DNA from 2 places in the Paenibacillus sp. FSL W8-0186 genome. Region 1 is predicted to be linked to the other one. Evidence: predicted binding sites of a transcription regulator. Region 1 holds the regulator's gene; the other holds the start of a gene.
What was found. The regulator LexA, encoded in region 1, represses DNA repair genes until DNA is damaged. The targets are predictions, from matches to a motif close to CGAACATATGTTCG.
Positions count from the first base shown of each region.

Region 2: a site for LexA is predicted at 1,852-1,865, ahead of recA (recombinase RecA). Genes of this name have one in related genera too.

Region 1 covers NZ_CP150207.1:3,034,716-3,042,774, reverse strand. The annotation lists gene MKX50_RS13705 (sugar ABC transporter permease) at 1-31, shown strand, start outside; gene MKX50_RS13700 (YitT family protein) at 182-1,081, shown strand; gene MKX50_RS13695 (hypothetical protein) at 1,304-1,612, shown strand; gene lexA (transcriptional repressor LexA) at 1,678-2,304, opposite strand; gene MKX50_RS13685 (LysM peptidoglycan-binding domain-containing protein) at 2,558-2,959, shown strand; gene MKX50_RS13680 (DUF4183 domain-containing protein) at 3,061-3,477, opposite strand; gene MKX50_RS13675 (DUF4183 domain-containing protein) at 3,846-4,472, shown strand; gene MKX50_RS13670 (DUF896 domain-containing protein) at 4,563-4,736, shown strand; gene MKX50_RS13665 (aldo/keto reductase) at 4,787-5,779, shown strand; gene MKX50_RS13660 (hypothetical protein) at 5,800-6,333, shown strand; gene MKX50_RS13655 (HAD family hydrolase) at 6,369-7,160, shown strand; gene MKX50_RS13650 (cupin domain-containing protein) at 7,245-7,787, opposite strand; gene metH (methionine synthase) at 7,993-8,059, shown strand, end outside.
Region 2 covers NZ_CP150207.1:2,512,504-2,520,562, forward strand. The annotation lists gene MKX50_RS11325 (competence/damage-inducible protein A) at 1-1,148, shown strand, start outside; gene recA (recombinase RecA) at 1,954-3,012, shown strand; gene MKX50_RS11335 (RecX family transcriptional regulator) at 3,140-3,967, shown strand; gene rny (ribonuclease Y) at 4,248-5,789, shown strand; gene MKX50_RS11345 (TIGR00282 family metallophosphoesterase) at 5,876-6,670, shown strand; gene MKX50_RS11350 (stage V sporulation protein S) at 6,798-7,058, shown strand; gene MKX50_RS11355 (membrane dipeptidase) at 7,209-8,059, shown strand, end outside.

The DNA.
Region 1 (8,059 bases):
CATTTCCAACCGCCGCAAGGGTGTGAAATAAGTAGATTTAAGCTAATTGAATATGCTGTAAATCAAGACCTTGGGTTTCTCCTGATGGGGAGGAATCCGGGGTCTTTCATCATCCATTTGATTTTCATATTAATTTTCATTAAATTATTTATATGTAAATTTTACTGAAAGGGTTGAAAAGATGGCAGAAACCAAGCCAAGCATCGGAAAGACAAACAGGAGAAAGGAGAATTTAAGCAAACCAGTTGAACTTATTTCAAAGATCTTTTTTATCACCATAGGAGCGATTATCGCCGGGGTTGCGCTGGAGCTCTTCCTTGTGCCGAATGCAATTATTGACGGCGGAATTACCGGGATTTCACTTATGCTGACGAACATTACGAATATTCCGTTAGGGATTTTCCTTTTCGTGATCAACCTGCCTTTTCTATTTGTCGGCTATAGACAGGTCGGGAAGAAGTTCGCATTTGCTTCGCTGTACGGTATCGCGGTACTTTCTTTAACGACGGGTTATTTGCATCATGTGGAGGCTTTTACGAATGACAAATTGCTGGCCGTTCTATTTGGCGCGCTGTTACTCGGTCTGGGCGTCGGTCTGGTATTAAGGCTGGGGGGGACGACGGATGGTGCGGAAATCGTAGCTATCTTGATCTCGAAAAAAGTTAATGTTTCCGTAGGGCAGATCATTCTTATTATCAATATCGTTATTTTTATCGTGGCCGGCTTCCTGCTCGGTTGGGATTCGGCGATGTATTCGATTTTCACTTATTATATCGCCTCCAAGGTCATGGATATTATCGTGCAGGGTCTTGATGAATCCAAATCGGTAACGGTCATCACAAGGCAATATGAAGAAGTAGCGGAAGCTATTATGAATAGCCTCGGGAGAAGCACAACTTATCTGTACGCGAGGGGCGGAATCAGTAAAGAGGAAACTCAAGTGATTTACTGTGTAGTCAGCCGGCTTGAGTTATCCATGCTGAAGACGGTCGTTCGTGAAATTGATCCCAAGGCCTTCATTGCAGTTGAAACAGTGTCTGATGTAACAGGCGGCAGCTTTGCGGATGAAAAAGCGCATTGATGCGTTAAGGGAGGGTGCAGCCATGCTTCCCTAAAGGAAGTGGGCATGGGGTATTCTGCGTTGACGCATCGCTGTCAATCAGCGGTCCTGGGGCTTATGCTCCAGGGCTTACTGCTGTTTACAGCAGCTATTCATCTCAGCTATGATCGGGATAACAGTAGTACCAGGCAGAACGAGCAGGGTTACGTATAGATAAATCGTTGAACGAGGGGGAGAGACTTCATGGGAATAAGGGAAATAGTGATGATGGGGTTAATGCTGTTGGTCCTCATTTTGGCTGTCCTTGGCATAGCGGCTGCAATGGTGAAGAAGAAGCGGGCTGCGGAACTTCAGAGCAATGTCATTTACTTGCCTAAGAAGCGTACCTCCAGTAAAAGTTCGGATATGACCACTACGCGCAACCAGAAATGCTCCCGGTGCAACCAAGCGAAGAAGCTGGTGTTTTATTCGAATGACTTCGGCCATATTGCCGGTTTATGTAAAAATTGCAGAAAGGACATCGGGGATAAGCAGGAGCTATATCCGATATAATGCATGGATAGCAACATAATTAAAAAGAAAGAGCATACCCTCGCGGTAGCTCTTTCTTTGATTTGCTAGTGCAGATCACGGAACAGGCCGATGACTTTGCCCAATATAGTCACATGGGTCAAACGAAGCGGCTCCATCGTCGAATTCTCAGGCTGAAGGCGAATATGATCCTTCTCCTTGTAGAATGTCTTGACCGTCGCCTCGTCATCCTCTGTCATTGCGACGACGATTTCTCCGTTATTGGCTGTTTGCTGTTTCCGTACGATAACATAGTCTCCGCTATGGATTCCTGCCTCGATCATACTGTTGCCAACGACAGACAACATAAAGATTTCGCCTTCTCCGGCATAATGCTGCGGAAGCGGGAAATAATCCTCGATATTCTCGGTAGCCGTTATAGGAACACCGGCAGTGACTTTGCCGATGACAGGCACACGGGCCACGGAATGGGCAAACTGACCGATGCCTTCCGCATCGTCCTGCCCCAGCAACTCGATCGCTCTTGGCTTCGTTGGATCACGCCGGATAAAGCCTTTCTTCTCTAGCCGATCCAAATGACCGTGTACCGTGGAACTGGAAGCTAGTCCTACAGCTTCGCCGATTTCGCGCACGGAGGGCGGATAACCTTTCAATCTTACTTCAGAGCGAATAAATTCAAGAATAGCTTGCTGACGGCTAGAAACCTTCGACATAATCCATCAACCCCATTTAGTAACGTTTGGAAAAATTATAACATAGAACTTCCGTTCGTACAAACATAAGTTCTAAATAATGTATGGCAGAATTGAAATGCGGCTAATGCTATGAGGAAATACATTTCAATATAACTAAAGATCTATGTCGAAAAAAAGGGGAACAATTGTTCTAAAAAACTATTGAATCAAACAAATGTTCGTGTTATTATGAATTCAATTCATAAGAACATCTGTTTGGAGTGATAATATTATGTTGAGATACAGTACATATCAGAGCATTTATGATCGTAAGGCTGATTCGCGCAATGAGGGGGCGCTGCGGAAGGGTGCCGCCAGATTGAATGAAGCGATTGCTAACTCCATTTCGAATATATTTGCAAGAATAACTTTGTTTAAGTTGTTGGTGTTTATTCTGTTCGTAGTTATTGCCTGGGCTGGAATGGCGTCAGCGGTAGCCTCATCACCTGACCATGATGTTGTAGAATCAGAGTCCGTTGTGGTCAAGCGTGGCGACTCCCTGTGGAAGATTGCCGCAGCTCATAAACCGGGCAATATGGATACGAGGGTATATGTTACGGCGATTCAGCGGGCAAATGGCTTGGCCGGAAGCAATATTCAGCCAGGGGATATCCTCGTCCTGCCAACGAAATGAGTTTAGGTTCAGCTATTCATAAATATCGATTCATGTTCTAAATGTGCTTTACGCCAAAGAAGGAGCCGCAAGTCTTATTTGCGGTTCCTTCTTTGTGTTAGTTACGTATTAATTGTAATGTCGGGCGCAGAGATGGTTGGCGGGGTCGTTAAATCAGACGCGGCTCCAGCAAAGCTGGCGACCTCAAGCGTTACGGGCGTTCCGATGAGGAGATCTGTAGTGGCAAGCACCAAGCTTGCCGTCATAAGCGTAGATAAGGAGTTTTGCTGCAGAACTCCGTTGATATAGACGTTGAAATAGTCGTTAGCTGCCGTAATTGTGGGCAGATCCGTAATAGGAGCGTCATCGTCGTCCGTAAAGCTGGCAGCAAGAATCGTCGTCTCAGTGGCTCCAATCATGTCGGCAGTGATAGCAGCGAAGTAGCGCGTTGTAACGGGATTAATGGTCGTTGTAATTACTCCCCCGGAGGCAATCGGCGCGGAGGCGGTGGCTGTAAATACCGGTTTGATTACAGGCATGTATTCACCTCCTTTATTGTAGATTGACAAAGCGAGTGGTTATCGAATGCAGAAGCTGCCTGCTGTCGATCCAATATATAGAATGAAAGCTTGCGGGGGGGTGAAACGGCGATTAACGTCTGCACAAAAATATGGATTTAACGTTATCCGGCGTAGATATATGTCTACTCCTCTAAATCTACAGAGACATATGATATACAATTACTCAAACGCGGAAGGTGTTCATCATGTCTACAACTGCGGCCAAGCATAAGAGGAATGGTAAAGCGACAAATAGAAATACTGGAATGAAAGAGTTAATCAGACAAGGCTGCAATAAAAGAAGAAAAATTTTAATAAGAAAGAAGAAAAAATGCCGTCAGCGTTCCATGCGGAGAAATCAGCGATTTTGTTCAAGGCAGAGTGGAAGGATCATCCAGCGGATCATCGGGCAGGGGCCGCAAGTAGAACGGGGGGAGTCCTGCTCGCCGAGTCGAGCAGGGCTGGTGAGAGGGAATGGCGCACCAGGTCTGCCGGGAAAAGAGGGGACAGCGGGAGCACCTGGTCCGCAGGGAGAGTCGGGATTGCAGGGGGCGCCGGGCGCCATAGGGCAAGCGGGATTACCGGGCGCTCAAGGCGACCGAGGTATGCCAGGCCCTCAAGGCCCACCAGGGTCACAAGGTCCTGAAGGCCCACAAGGCTCCCCGGGCGAAGTTCCTGGAATAACGATCCTGCCGAGCGCCTTTCGTTATTTTTATTTTCCTCCCGAGGAATTGACAGGTACTGTCCGTATTCCGGCTGCCTGGTTTACAGATGATGACGGCAGCTTGGCTTCAGAGTTCCAAGGGATGGGGATGAACGGATATTCAAATTTATTCATTAATGGAGTCATGCAGGAGCGCAGCTTGTACCGTTTGACTACAGCGGATTTAACACTTATTCTTGAAGAAGATACTATATTGGCCGGGGCGCCGATTATCGTGGAGAACATCTCGTTTGCAGCTCGGATTCAATAGCTGAGTTCTTCAGAGTCTGGTATCTTGACAACCTTTATCAGTCATGTCAATGTTAAAGGGAATTCATGAATTTATGTGCAGGAGGAAACTATGGATATAGATGCAATGGTACGGCGTATTAATGAATTAGCGCGCAAGAACAAGGCTGAAGGACTAACGGAGGATGAAATGCTGGAGCGCGCTCAGCTCCGGGAGACGTACCTTCAGAACATAAGAAGAAATTTCCGTCAGCAGTTAGAATCAATTGAAGTGGTGGATAAATAAGGCCGGCCTATAGGTCCGGCTTTTACATAAGAGTAAGGAGGTTCAAATCTATGGAATACGCATATCTTGGCAAAAGCGGTTTGGCTGTATCACGGCTATGTTTGGGAAGCATGACCTTCGGCGGGCAGACAGATGAAGCGGAATCGGCCCGCATGATCGCCGCCTTTTTGGATCAGGGCGGCAATTTTATCGATACGGCCGATGTGTACACCGAAGGACGCTCTGAGGAAATCGTCGGCAAGTACATTAAAGACCGCCGTTCGGAAGTCATTCTCGCTACGAAGGTTCGGATGCGCACCTCTCCGGACGTGAATGGCTTCGGAGCTTCCCGCAAGCGAATCATGGACGGAGTGGATGCGAGTCTGAAAAGGCTGGGCACGGATTACATCGATCTTTATCAAATTCACGTCTGGGATGCGGATACGCCAGTTGAGGAGACGCTGAGAGCTCTGGATGATCTGGTGACCTCCGGCAAAGTACGTTACATAGGCTGTTCGAATTATTTGTCATGGCAATTAATGAAAAGCCTGGGCATCAGCGATTTCAGAGGGTACTCCCGCTATATTTCTTTACAGCAGCAGTACAGCCTGGTGAACAGGGAAGCGGACCGTGAGCTGGTCTCCTTATGCGCTGAAGAGAAGGTCGGCATCATTCCATGGGCTCCGCTTGGCGGCGGATTCTTGACCGGCAAATACCGCCGGGGCGAAACGCCGAGTGAAGGCCGCCTGGGAACCGCCAAAACAGGGGAAAGCAGCTGGCAGTACCGCGCAGAGGATAAGAACTTCGCGATTCTGGATACCGTATTGGCTGTAGCGGAAGAAACGGGCAAAACCCCTGCACAGGTCTCGCTCAATTGGCTGCTGGAGCAGCCATGCATCACGTCTCCGATTTTCGGTGCGAGCACATTCGCACAATTCGAGGAGAACATGGGTTCGGTCGACTGGAGACTGCCGCAGGAGCTGCGTCAACGCCTGGATGAAGCAAGCGCGTTGCCTGATGAATATCCCGCCCGGTTCCTGAACAAATTTAGGAGAAATATTTAAATCATCTAGGAGGAAGATGGATGGCTTCATTTGACAGAAAAGTTGAACGCAATCAGATGAAATTAAACAAGAAAGGGAAGAACCCGCAGGGCAATAAGGCCGGACGAACTGGCACAGGAAGCAGGATGGGAGCCCGGGGAGACGGGGATGTGTTTAAAGGCAGAAAAATCATCCTTCCATTACTGCTTATTTTGCTGGCTGGATTGTATGCAGGCGTTGCGCTGGCAGGCGGCAGTGCTGAGGTTAGCACAACGATGTTCTGGCTAACGATCGTCCTTTACGTCATTTTGGCCATAGCATTGTTCCTTAACAAGCCTTATTTGCGGATCAATAAAAATTATTTGTTCACGGCCAAGCTTAACCGGGACCGGATGCTGGAAGCGGGGCAAATTAGCAAAATCACAGCGACTCCAAATAAAATCACCATTACGCCGAAGGCCGGCGGACAGAACTGGGTGTTCTACCGTAAAAGAAATTTGTTCGATACGCCAGCGATGGCAGAACGGCTAGAGACTTTTGCGAAAACACATAAAGTGGATTTCGTTAAAGAATAAACAATTTATCGGGAGAAGAGAGGACAAGAGAACGAATGACAATCAAAGCGGTTTGTTTCGATTTGGATGATACCTTGCTATGGGACGAGCGCAGCGTAAGTGAGGCTTTTTCCGAAACCTGTTTGCAGGCTCAAAGAGCGGTTGGCACCGATCCGGCGAAGCTGGAGGAGGCCGTACGCAAAGAGGCTAGAGCGCTGTATGAATCGTATGAGACTTTTCCGTTTACCAAAATGATCGGGATCAATCCGTTTGAGGGGCTATGGGCTCATTTTTCGGCGGGAGAGCAGCCTGAATTCCGCAAGCTGGAGCAGCTGGCTCCCGTGTATCGCAAGGAATCCTGGCGCCGCGGCTTGCTTGCTTTAGGCGTAGACAACGAGGAGCTTGCTGCGGAGCTTGCCGAACAGTTCGGCAAGGAAAGACGTTCCCGTCCGCATGTGTACGAGGAGACGTTCCAGGTCTTGAAGGAGCTGAAAGGTAAAGTCAAGCTGCTTCTATTGACCAATGGCTGTCCGGCACTGCAGCAGGAGAAGCTGGATGGGGTTCCGGAGCTTGCGCCATTTTTTGACGAAATTATTATTTCCGGTGCGTTCGGCAAGGGAAAACCGGATTCTACAATATTCCGGCATGCCTTGGAGCGGCTAGGAGTTGAGGCGAACGAGGCCATCATGGTCGGGGACAAGCTGACTACGGACATCATTGGTTCGCTTGGTGTAGGCATGACTGCAGTATGGATCAATCGTGTTGGCCATACGCGTGACGACCAAATCGTTCCGACTTATGAAATTAAGCACTTATCCGAGCTTCATGATATTATTGCTGCGAATTAGCCATTTATAAAATAATAAGCAAAAGCTGCTTCCGGTGTCCCATAGGGAATCGAAAGCAGCTTTTTTGGATTCATGAGATTGGGCTTATGCCTTTTTAAAAGTAGGATCATCATAAGGGTGAGCGATCCAGCCATTCTCTTCGACGAAGAGGCGGACAGCCACGACCTTGCGTTCGTCTGTCAGGGTGAAGAAATGGGCTGTATTCTCCGGTACAGAGATAAGATCTCCAGGCACGAGATTCACGTCGAAATAACCTGTATCTCCATCGCCTTTAATGATAAATGTTCCTGCACCGGCAACAATGACGCGAATTTCATCTTCTGTGTGCGTGTGAACCTGCTCGAATTTGGCGAGCAGTTCCTCAATGTTTGGTGTCGCTTCGCTGAGTGTGATGACATCCCATGTCCGGTAACCGCGGCGTGCAACCAGGTCTTGAATTTCTGCATCAAAGGTGTTCAGAATTTCGCTTTTTTGTTCGTCAGACAAGGTGAAATTGTTTTGGAGCCCGGCAGGCAGCTTGCTCACATCCCAGTGCTCATAAATTACTTCATATTGATTTAGGAATTCCCGAACATTATCGTCTCCTGAAATAATTTCGTTCGTATTTCTTATTCTGATTTCCGCCATAGGATTACCCCGCTTTCTTATGGATATGATTGAATTATATCCGATACGTCCCCGGGTTGTCGACACTTAAATTCAGTTGGGTCCGAGCTGCTTGAACTTAGTCCGTAAAAGGGTTTGCTGACTCAAGTAAATTGGTTAGCACCTTTTCTTTAGCGCTTTGTTCTGTTAAACTAAATGTTAATGTTTTGTGGGAGGGATTAAGATCATGAGTAAGCCAAGCATGGAGTCCAGAATGAAAGAACGAATATTGATCCTCGACGGTGCCATGGGTA
Region 2 (8,059 bases), 520 kb from region 1:
AAACGGTTGTCGGCGACAACATGGACCGTCTGCGTCAAGCGATTCAAACCGCCGAATCGAGGGCGGATGTGCTTATATTCTCAGGGGGCATCGGCCCTACACAGGACGATTTGACCAAGGAAGCGTTAGCTTCTGTGCTAGGCAGAGGTCTGCACTACGACAGGATGGCCATGGATAATATCGACCGGTTCTTTCAAGGGCGCAATATTCCGATGACCGAGAATAATCGGCGCCAGGCGCATGCGATTGACGGATCCACGCCGCTGCCCAATGAGACAGGACTGGCCGTAGGGAACGCCATTGCGCATAACGGGAAGTTCTATATCGTATTACCCGGTCCTCCGAAAGAATTGATGCCAATGTTCCGAAATCAGGCGGCCACATGGATATTGCAGCATGTGCTGACCCATGAACAGCCGATTTATTCGAAGATGCTGAAATTTGCCGGGATCGGCGAGTCGGCATTGGAGACCCGCGTTCTCGATCTAATCGAAAAGCAAAGTGATCCGACCGTAGCGCCTTACGCGAAGGAGAGCGAGGTTACACTGCGTATTACTACAAAGGCGAATTCAGAAAGCGAAGCGATGGCTAAGCTGGAAGTGATGGAGAAGGAAATCAGCTCGCGGCTTGGCGACCATCTATATGCAACAGAGGATGTGCCGATCGAGAAGACGATCGTGGACATGCTTACAGAGCTGAATCTGACCGTGAGCTGCGCCGAGAGCTGCACTGGCGGATTGCTCATGGAGACCATCACCTCTATTCCAGGCAGCGCTGCAGTCTTCCACGGCGGTATCGTATGCTATTCTAATGAGATGAAGGAGAAGCTGCTCAACGTTCCCCATGACATGCTGGAGGGAGAAAATGCTCCCGGCGCCGTCAGCGCCGAAACTGCAAAGGTGCTTGCCGAGCAGGTGCGCATGATTGTTGACACGGATTTCGGTCTGTCGATTACCGGTGTGGCCGGTCCGGGCTACTCGGAGCGCAAGCCGGTGGGACTCGTATATATTGCCATCTCCCGCCGCGGACAAGATACTGCCGTTTTTGAGCTGAATCTTAAGGGGAATCGGGAGACGATCCGGATTCGTTCTGCCAAGACGGTACTCTATCATCTGTGGAGACAGCTTAAGGAAACTGCTGACCGCTGATCATGCATAGCTGTTCGCGATTGCATTTGCAAATGGAATAAGCTTCGGGGTATAATGGATTTACGGAAGAACCGTAGCCTAACTGATTTGTTGCGCTGCGGTTCTTTTTTTCGTTAATTGCCATGGCCATGGCTGGTTGATGTTGATTTTAAATATGGGTACTTATCCCTTTATTATCATTCCAGAATAAGCGAATCCCGAAGGGAGAGCTCCCACGGAGCAGGAAGTAGAAGGTACTAACTGCAAACGAATCACCTAAGTGGGTTAGCTTTCCTCGAGCACCGTCAAAGGAAAGTTTAAGCAGTGCGCCAAAAGCAAGCGAATCCCGAAGGGAGAGCGCCGCCCAGCACGAAGTAGAAGGAAACGCACCCACACCAGCTCCCGTCTCCAACATGCAGGAGCGCCAAACCAGGAGCGGACCCGAAGGGGAGCAAGCGGCTCATTCCAGCTAAAGCTACCCGGGTGCTCGACCGCAGCTCCTTGAGCAGGGTGTTTCAGGTAACCCGGGTGAACCCAAAGTAAGACGTACCCGAAGGGGGAAAAGCGATCCACGCGCCAAAAGTAGAGCGCATCCCCAAAGGGGACAGCGGGCAGGAGCGTCTCTGTAACTCCTACGTTAGTCCAATTTGCGGGAGTCCCGAGGGCTGCAAGCCCTGCGGGGGCCCTCCCTTACGGTAAGGGAGGGTTTGGGAGGGTTGAGACCCGAATATATGTTCGAAAAAATGCTTGGCAAACGTTCCAAAACAAGGTACAATTATTAATGTAAAGTCCTACATTTAATCAATTTGATAAGGATGTGAGCTGATTGTCAGATCGTCGTGCAGCGCTGGATATGGCGCTTCGTCAAATAGAAAAGCAATTCGGTAAAGGTTCGATTATGAAGCTGGGCGAATCCACTCATATGCAGGTGGAAATTGTTCCCAGTGGTTCGATTGCATTAGATATAGCTCTTGGCACAGGCGGGCTGCCGCGTGGCCGGATTATCGAAGTATACGGTCCTGAGTCCTCAGGTAAGACGACAGTGGCGCTTCATGCCATTGCCGAAGTTCAAAAAATCGGCGGACAAGCCGCATTCATCGATGCGGAGCATGCGCTGGATCCATCTTATGCCAGCAAGCTTGGCGTAAATATCGACGAGCTCCTTCTTTCCCAGCCGGACACCGGGGAGCAGGCGCTTGAAATTGCAGAGGCGCTCGTAAGAAGCGGCGCTGTCGACATTATCGTTATCGACTCCGTGGCGGCGCTTGTCCCGAAAGCGGAAATTGAGGGCGAAATGGGAGATTCTCATGTGGGCTTGCAGGCTCGATTGATGTCTCAAGCGCTCCGCAAGCTGTCAGGAGCGATCAGCAAGTCCAAGACGATTGCGATCTTTATCAACCAATTGCGCGAGAAGGTCGGCGTGATGTTCGGAAATCCGGAGACAACCCCTGGCGGACGGGCTCTCAAGTTCTACTCCACCATTCGTCTTGACGTGCGCCGCATAGAGACGATCAAGATGGGAAATGACATGGTTGGTAACCGTACCCGGGTCAAGGTCGTCAAGAACAAGGTGGCTCCTCCGTTTAAGCAGGCGGAGATCGATATTATGTATGGCGAGGGCATTTCAAGAGAGGGCAGCATTATCGATATCGGCGTAGAGCTTGATATTGTCGATAAAAGCGGAGCCTGGTATTCATATTCGGGCGAGCGCTTAGGCCAAGGCCGCGAAAACGCGAAGCAATTTTTGAAGGAGAATACCCAGATTGCTGATGCCATTGAATTGAAAATTCGCGAAGCCAGCCAGTTGTCGACGGTCGTGCCTTCGGCTTCCGCAAGCGAGCTCGAAGAAGATGCGAAGGAAGAGCAGGCGCTTTTCGAAGAATAATAATTTAGCAATATTTAGGCGCTCTGTATTCTGGCGAAGCCAGAACAGAGCGCTTTTATTTTGGAAGTGACCACCGTGATATAATATGCAAGCAAGCATTAGCATAATGCGGAAGGGGGGCGGCTCGATGAATGGAAAATACGGCAATCGCGGGATACAGCCACCTTCAGGGAAGGGCGGAAGGCGGTTACAGGAACCGCAGGGAATAGTTGATATTTCTGAAGAGCGTTTTTGGGGGAATACTACAGAGGAATCCCTCGCCGTAGAGTCAAGCTTTGATGATTTTCCGGATGAGGGTGAACTGGAAATTACTATGGTGGAAGCCCTAAAGCGGCCGAAGTTCCGTTACCGGATCCATTTTGGTTCCTATTCGGTCGAAATTCATGAAGATGTGATGATTAAATATCGGATGATCAAAGGCGCGGCTTTTGCCAAGTCGGATCTGGAAGAAATTATCGCGGCGGATGAACGGCAGAGAAGCTACGGGGACGCGCTTGTATATTTGAGCCGAAAGCCGCGTACTGCCTACGAAATAGCACTCCGCCTCGGAGAAAAGGGATGGAGCGAAGAGACGGTAAGCGACGTTCTTTACCGTCTTAAGCAGGAGCGGCTTATTGATGATGCGGCATACGCCCAGGAATGGGCCAAGCAGCGTGTTGGAAGCAGAGGCAAGGGAAAACTATGGGTTCGCCACGAACTTCGTCAGAAGGGCATTGCCAAGCCTTTGATTGAGGAGGCGCTTGGTGAAGTCAGCGAAGAGGATGAATATAATAGCGCTCTACAGCTTGGGGCGAAGAAATGGAGATCCACCACAGGCGAATTGATGGACAGAAAGCGAAAGACGGGCGCTTTTCTTATGCGCAGAGGCTATTCAGGAGGGCTTGTTTCCAAAGTCATCCGCGAGTTGGCTCAGCAGGAGGGCCAAGAAAATACGGAGGAATGGGAAGAGGAATAGGCCTGCGGCAGGAGCGGCTGTCATTTGCTTGACAATATCTTTCGTCAAATAATAAAATGTCTATATGCACAGAGTCCTTTTTTCCTTCCAAAATTATGACTCTGTACACATTCTATTCGCCAATCATGAAGGGTTACATTTTAGCTCATGAATTAAAGTGAGCGGCCTACCTGAATCGGCCTGTATTCGATTCTTAGAAATGATGATGAATTGAGGAAGTTAACTACAACTGCAAGTATCCCAAGGAATGCCTTGGAGGAATCAACGGGGAGGTGAACAGATGCACGATGGAGTCTGGGTCGCTCTCGTTGCAGCCGCTTTATTCTTTGGGTTCGTGATCGGATATTTTATTCGGAAATCTCTTGCAGAAGCTAAAATTTCCAGTGCGGAACACGCTGCAAGCCAAATTTTGGAAAATGCAAAGAAAGATGCAGAAGCACTGAAGAAAGAAACAGTCCTGGAAGCTAAGGATGAGGTCCATAAAATCCGGACTGAAGCTGATAAAGACATTCGTGAACGTCGGAACGAAATTCAACGGCAGGAAAGACGATTGTTGCAAAAGGAAGAGTCGCTGGATAAAAAATTAGAATCGCTTGAACGAAAAGAAGAGCAGGTGGCAGGCAAAGAGAAGCGAATTGAAGAAACTCAGCAGCAGATTGATCAGATTTATAAAACTCAGGTTCAGGAATTGGAACGTATCTCCAACTTGACGATGGAGGACGCCAGAATCATTATCCTAAACAATGTAGAGCAGGAAGTTCGCCATGAAACGGCGCAGCTGATCAAGGACATTGAACAGCAGGCGAAAGAGGAAGCCGATAAGAAATCGCGTGAAATCATTACGCTGGCTATTCAACGTTGCGCAGCCGATCATGTTGCGGAGACGACCGTATCTGTTGTAGCATTGCCGAACGAAGAGATGAAGGGACGGATCATTGGCCGCGAAGGACGCAACATCCGCGCGCTTGAGACGTTGACCGGGATCGATCTCATTATTGATGATACGCCGGAAGCCGTCATCTTGTCTGGCTTTGATCCGATTCGTCGGGAGATCGCTCGTACCGCATTGGAGAAACTTGTGGCGGACGGACGGATTCACCCGGCACGAATCGAAGAAATGGTCGAGAAGTCGCGTCGTGAAGTGGATGAACGGATTCGTGAATACGGTGAGCAAGCAACCTTTGAAGTGGGAGTTCATGCGCTTCATCCTGATCTGATCAAAATTTTGGGACGTCTTAAATTCCGGACAAGCTACGGTCAGAACGTGCTGAAGCACTCGATGGAGGTTGCTTACTTGGCCGGCCTTATGGCAGGCGAATTAGGCGAAGACATCGTTCTGGCCAAGCGGGCTGGACTGCTGCATGATATCGGTAAAGCGCTTGATCATGAAGTGGAAGGATCGCATGTCGAGATCGGCGTGGAATTGGCTAAGAAATACAAGGAGCACCCGGTGGTTATTAATAGTATCGCATCCCACCACGGTGACTGCGAGGCCACATCGGTGATCGCCATGCTGGTCGGTGCAGCTGATGCCTTGTCGGCAGCACGGCCTGGCGCTCGTCGTGAAACGCTGGAAACATATATCCGGCGCCTCGAGAAGCTTGAAGAGATTTCGGAATCGTTCGAAGGCGTGGAGAAATCCTATGCCATCCAAGCTGGCCGCGAGGTTCGCGTTATGGTACAGCCCGATAAAATCGACGATGCAGAAGCATTCCGCCTGGCTAGGGACATCACGAAGACGATTGAGAATGAACTGGATTATCCAGGGCATATCAAGGTTACCGTCATACGCGAGACACGGGCGGTTGAATACGCAAAGTAAAGCCAATGCTGAGAAAGTGGCCCTTATGGGGCCGCTTTTTCTCATTGCTTATGAGAATACAATGATTGTTTGAGGAGGAACCTGCCATTAAGGTTTTATTTATCGGAGATATTGTTGGAAGCACAGGCCGCAAAGCGTTAAAGGAGACGCTCCCGCATTTGAAATCGAAATATAGCCCGCATGTCATTATTGCGAATGGAGAAAACGCAGCCGGGGGAAGAGGTATTACGGCGGCGATAGCCAAAGAATTTTTCGAGCTAGGCATACACGGTCTTACGATGGGCAACCATACCTGGGATAATAAAGAAATTTTTGAGTTTATCGACGATGAGCCGCGAATGATCCGTCCGGCCAACTTTCCGCCAGGAACACCGGGACGGGGTTATACCGTCATTAAAGCGAATGGCAAAGAGCTCGCGATTGTCAATTTAATGGGACGCACTTTTCTTCCAGCTATTGATGATCCGTTTCGGGCAGCCGACGAAATTATCGGGAAACTGGCCAAAAAACATAAGTGCATTCTCGTCGATTTCCATGCCGAGGCCACTTCAGAGAAAATCGCGATGGGCTGGCATCTCGACGGTAGAGCCTCCCTTGTCGTAGGCACGCATACCCACGTGCAGAGCAATGATGACACAATATTGCCTCAGGGAACAGCTTATTTGACGGATGCGGGCATGGTAGGCTCGCGGGAAGGCGTATTAGGCATGGAGAGGGAAGCGGTGCTGCGAAAGTTTACCACACAGCTGCCGGTGCGCTTTCAAGTGTGCGAAGGAAAATGGCATTTTCATGCCTTAGTAGTGGACATGGATGAATCCACGGGACGTGCGAAGAAAATTCAAAAAATTCGCTTGCTTGAAGACGAGTGGATTATGGAATAAGAAAATACAAATTTAGCTTAATGCTGGCTGCGGATAGGGGTTATGGTAAAAAGCAGGAATTTTTTCACTTCTAACGAATATCTTCTAAGTAGTGGAATCAACCATTATTCCCAGGGAGGTACTTACCATGGAAGTATTAAAAGTTTCAGCAAAATCCAATCCCAACTCCGTTGCCGGTGCGCTTGCTGGAGTTCTTAGAGAACGTGGCGCTGCTGAACTTCAGGCTATAGGGGCCGGTGCTCTGAACCAAGCCATTAAAGCGGTAGCGATTGCCCGGGGATTCGTCGCACCTAGCGGTGTAGACTTGATTTGTATTCCGGCGTTTACGGACATTGTCATTGACGGCGAGGATCGCACAGCCATTAAACTGATCGTGGAGCCTAGATAAAATAATAGATAGCAACAATTAGATACCTGTTTACGAGCATGCGTAGACAGGTTTTTTGCATTTAAGGCAAACCTATGATCAGGATTCAAAGTTTCATCTCTAGGTGTAAACGTGTAATCAGCTAATGAAGGGCGGGGGACGAGTTTGAAAATGAAAGTCGCCGATTTCCATTGCGATGCCTTAAGCAAAATGCGGATTCATCCTGAAATGGACTTCACTGCAGACGACCGGCTCGACGTATCCGCAAAGCGAATGGTTCAAGGCAACGTAAAACTGCAGTGCTTTGCCATTTTCTTATCCAAGCAGCTGGGGACCCCGAATATGGGGCATATTTTGGATCAGATCGATGTTTACAATGCCCGTGTCGTTCCAAACGGAATATATCCCATTCGCTATGCCGAAGAGCTGGAGCAATGGGAACAGGAGGGGAAGCAGGGAGGATTGCTGGCACTGGAAGGAGCGGACGGCCTGGAGGGAAACTTGCATTATTTGCAAGTTTGCTTTGAATTGGGGGTGCGCTTGCTGGGAATTACTTGGAATCATGCAAATTGGGCAGCTGATGGCATATTGGAACAACGTAACGGAGGGTTTACGCTTAAAGGCGTCCAGCTCGTCGAATTAAGCCATCAGTTAGAAATGATACTAGATGTATCCCATTTGTCCCAGAAGGGCTTCTGGGAGCTCGTAGAGCTCTCTGAGGCTGCGCGGCGGCCGTTTATAGCTTCGCATTCGAATGCCTACGCGGTCTGTGATCATGTCAGAAATTTGCATGATGAGCAAATTCAAGCTATCATACGAATGAACGGCCGAATCGGTGTGACATTTGTCCCTTGGTTCGTTCAGAAAGGCGGCACTCCGTCGAGCAGGCATTTGCTTCCTCACATTGAGCATATTTGCGCTTTGGGCGGGGAGCACCATATTATGTTTGGCTCTGACTTCGACGGAATTGAAGAGCATCTTAGTGATCTTGATCATTGCGGACGCTATTTGGATTGGGCAGA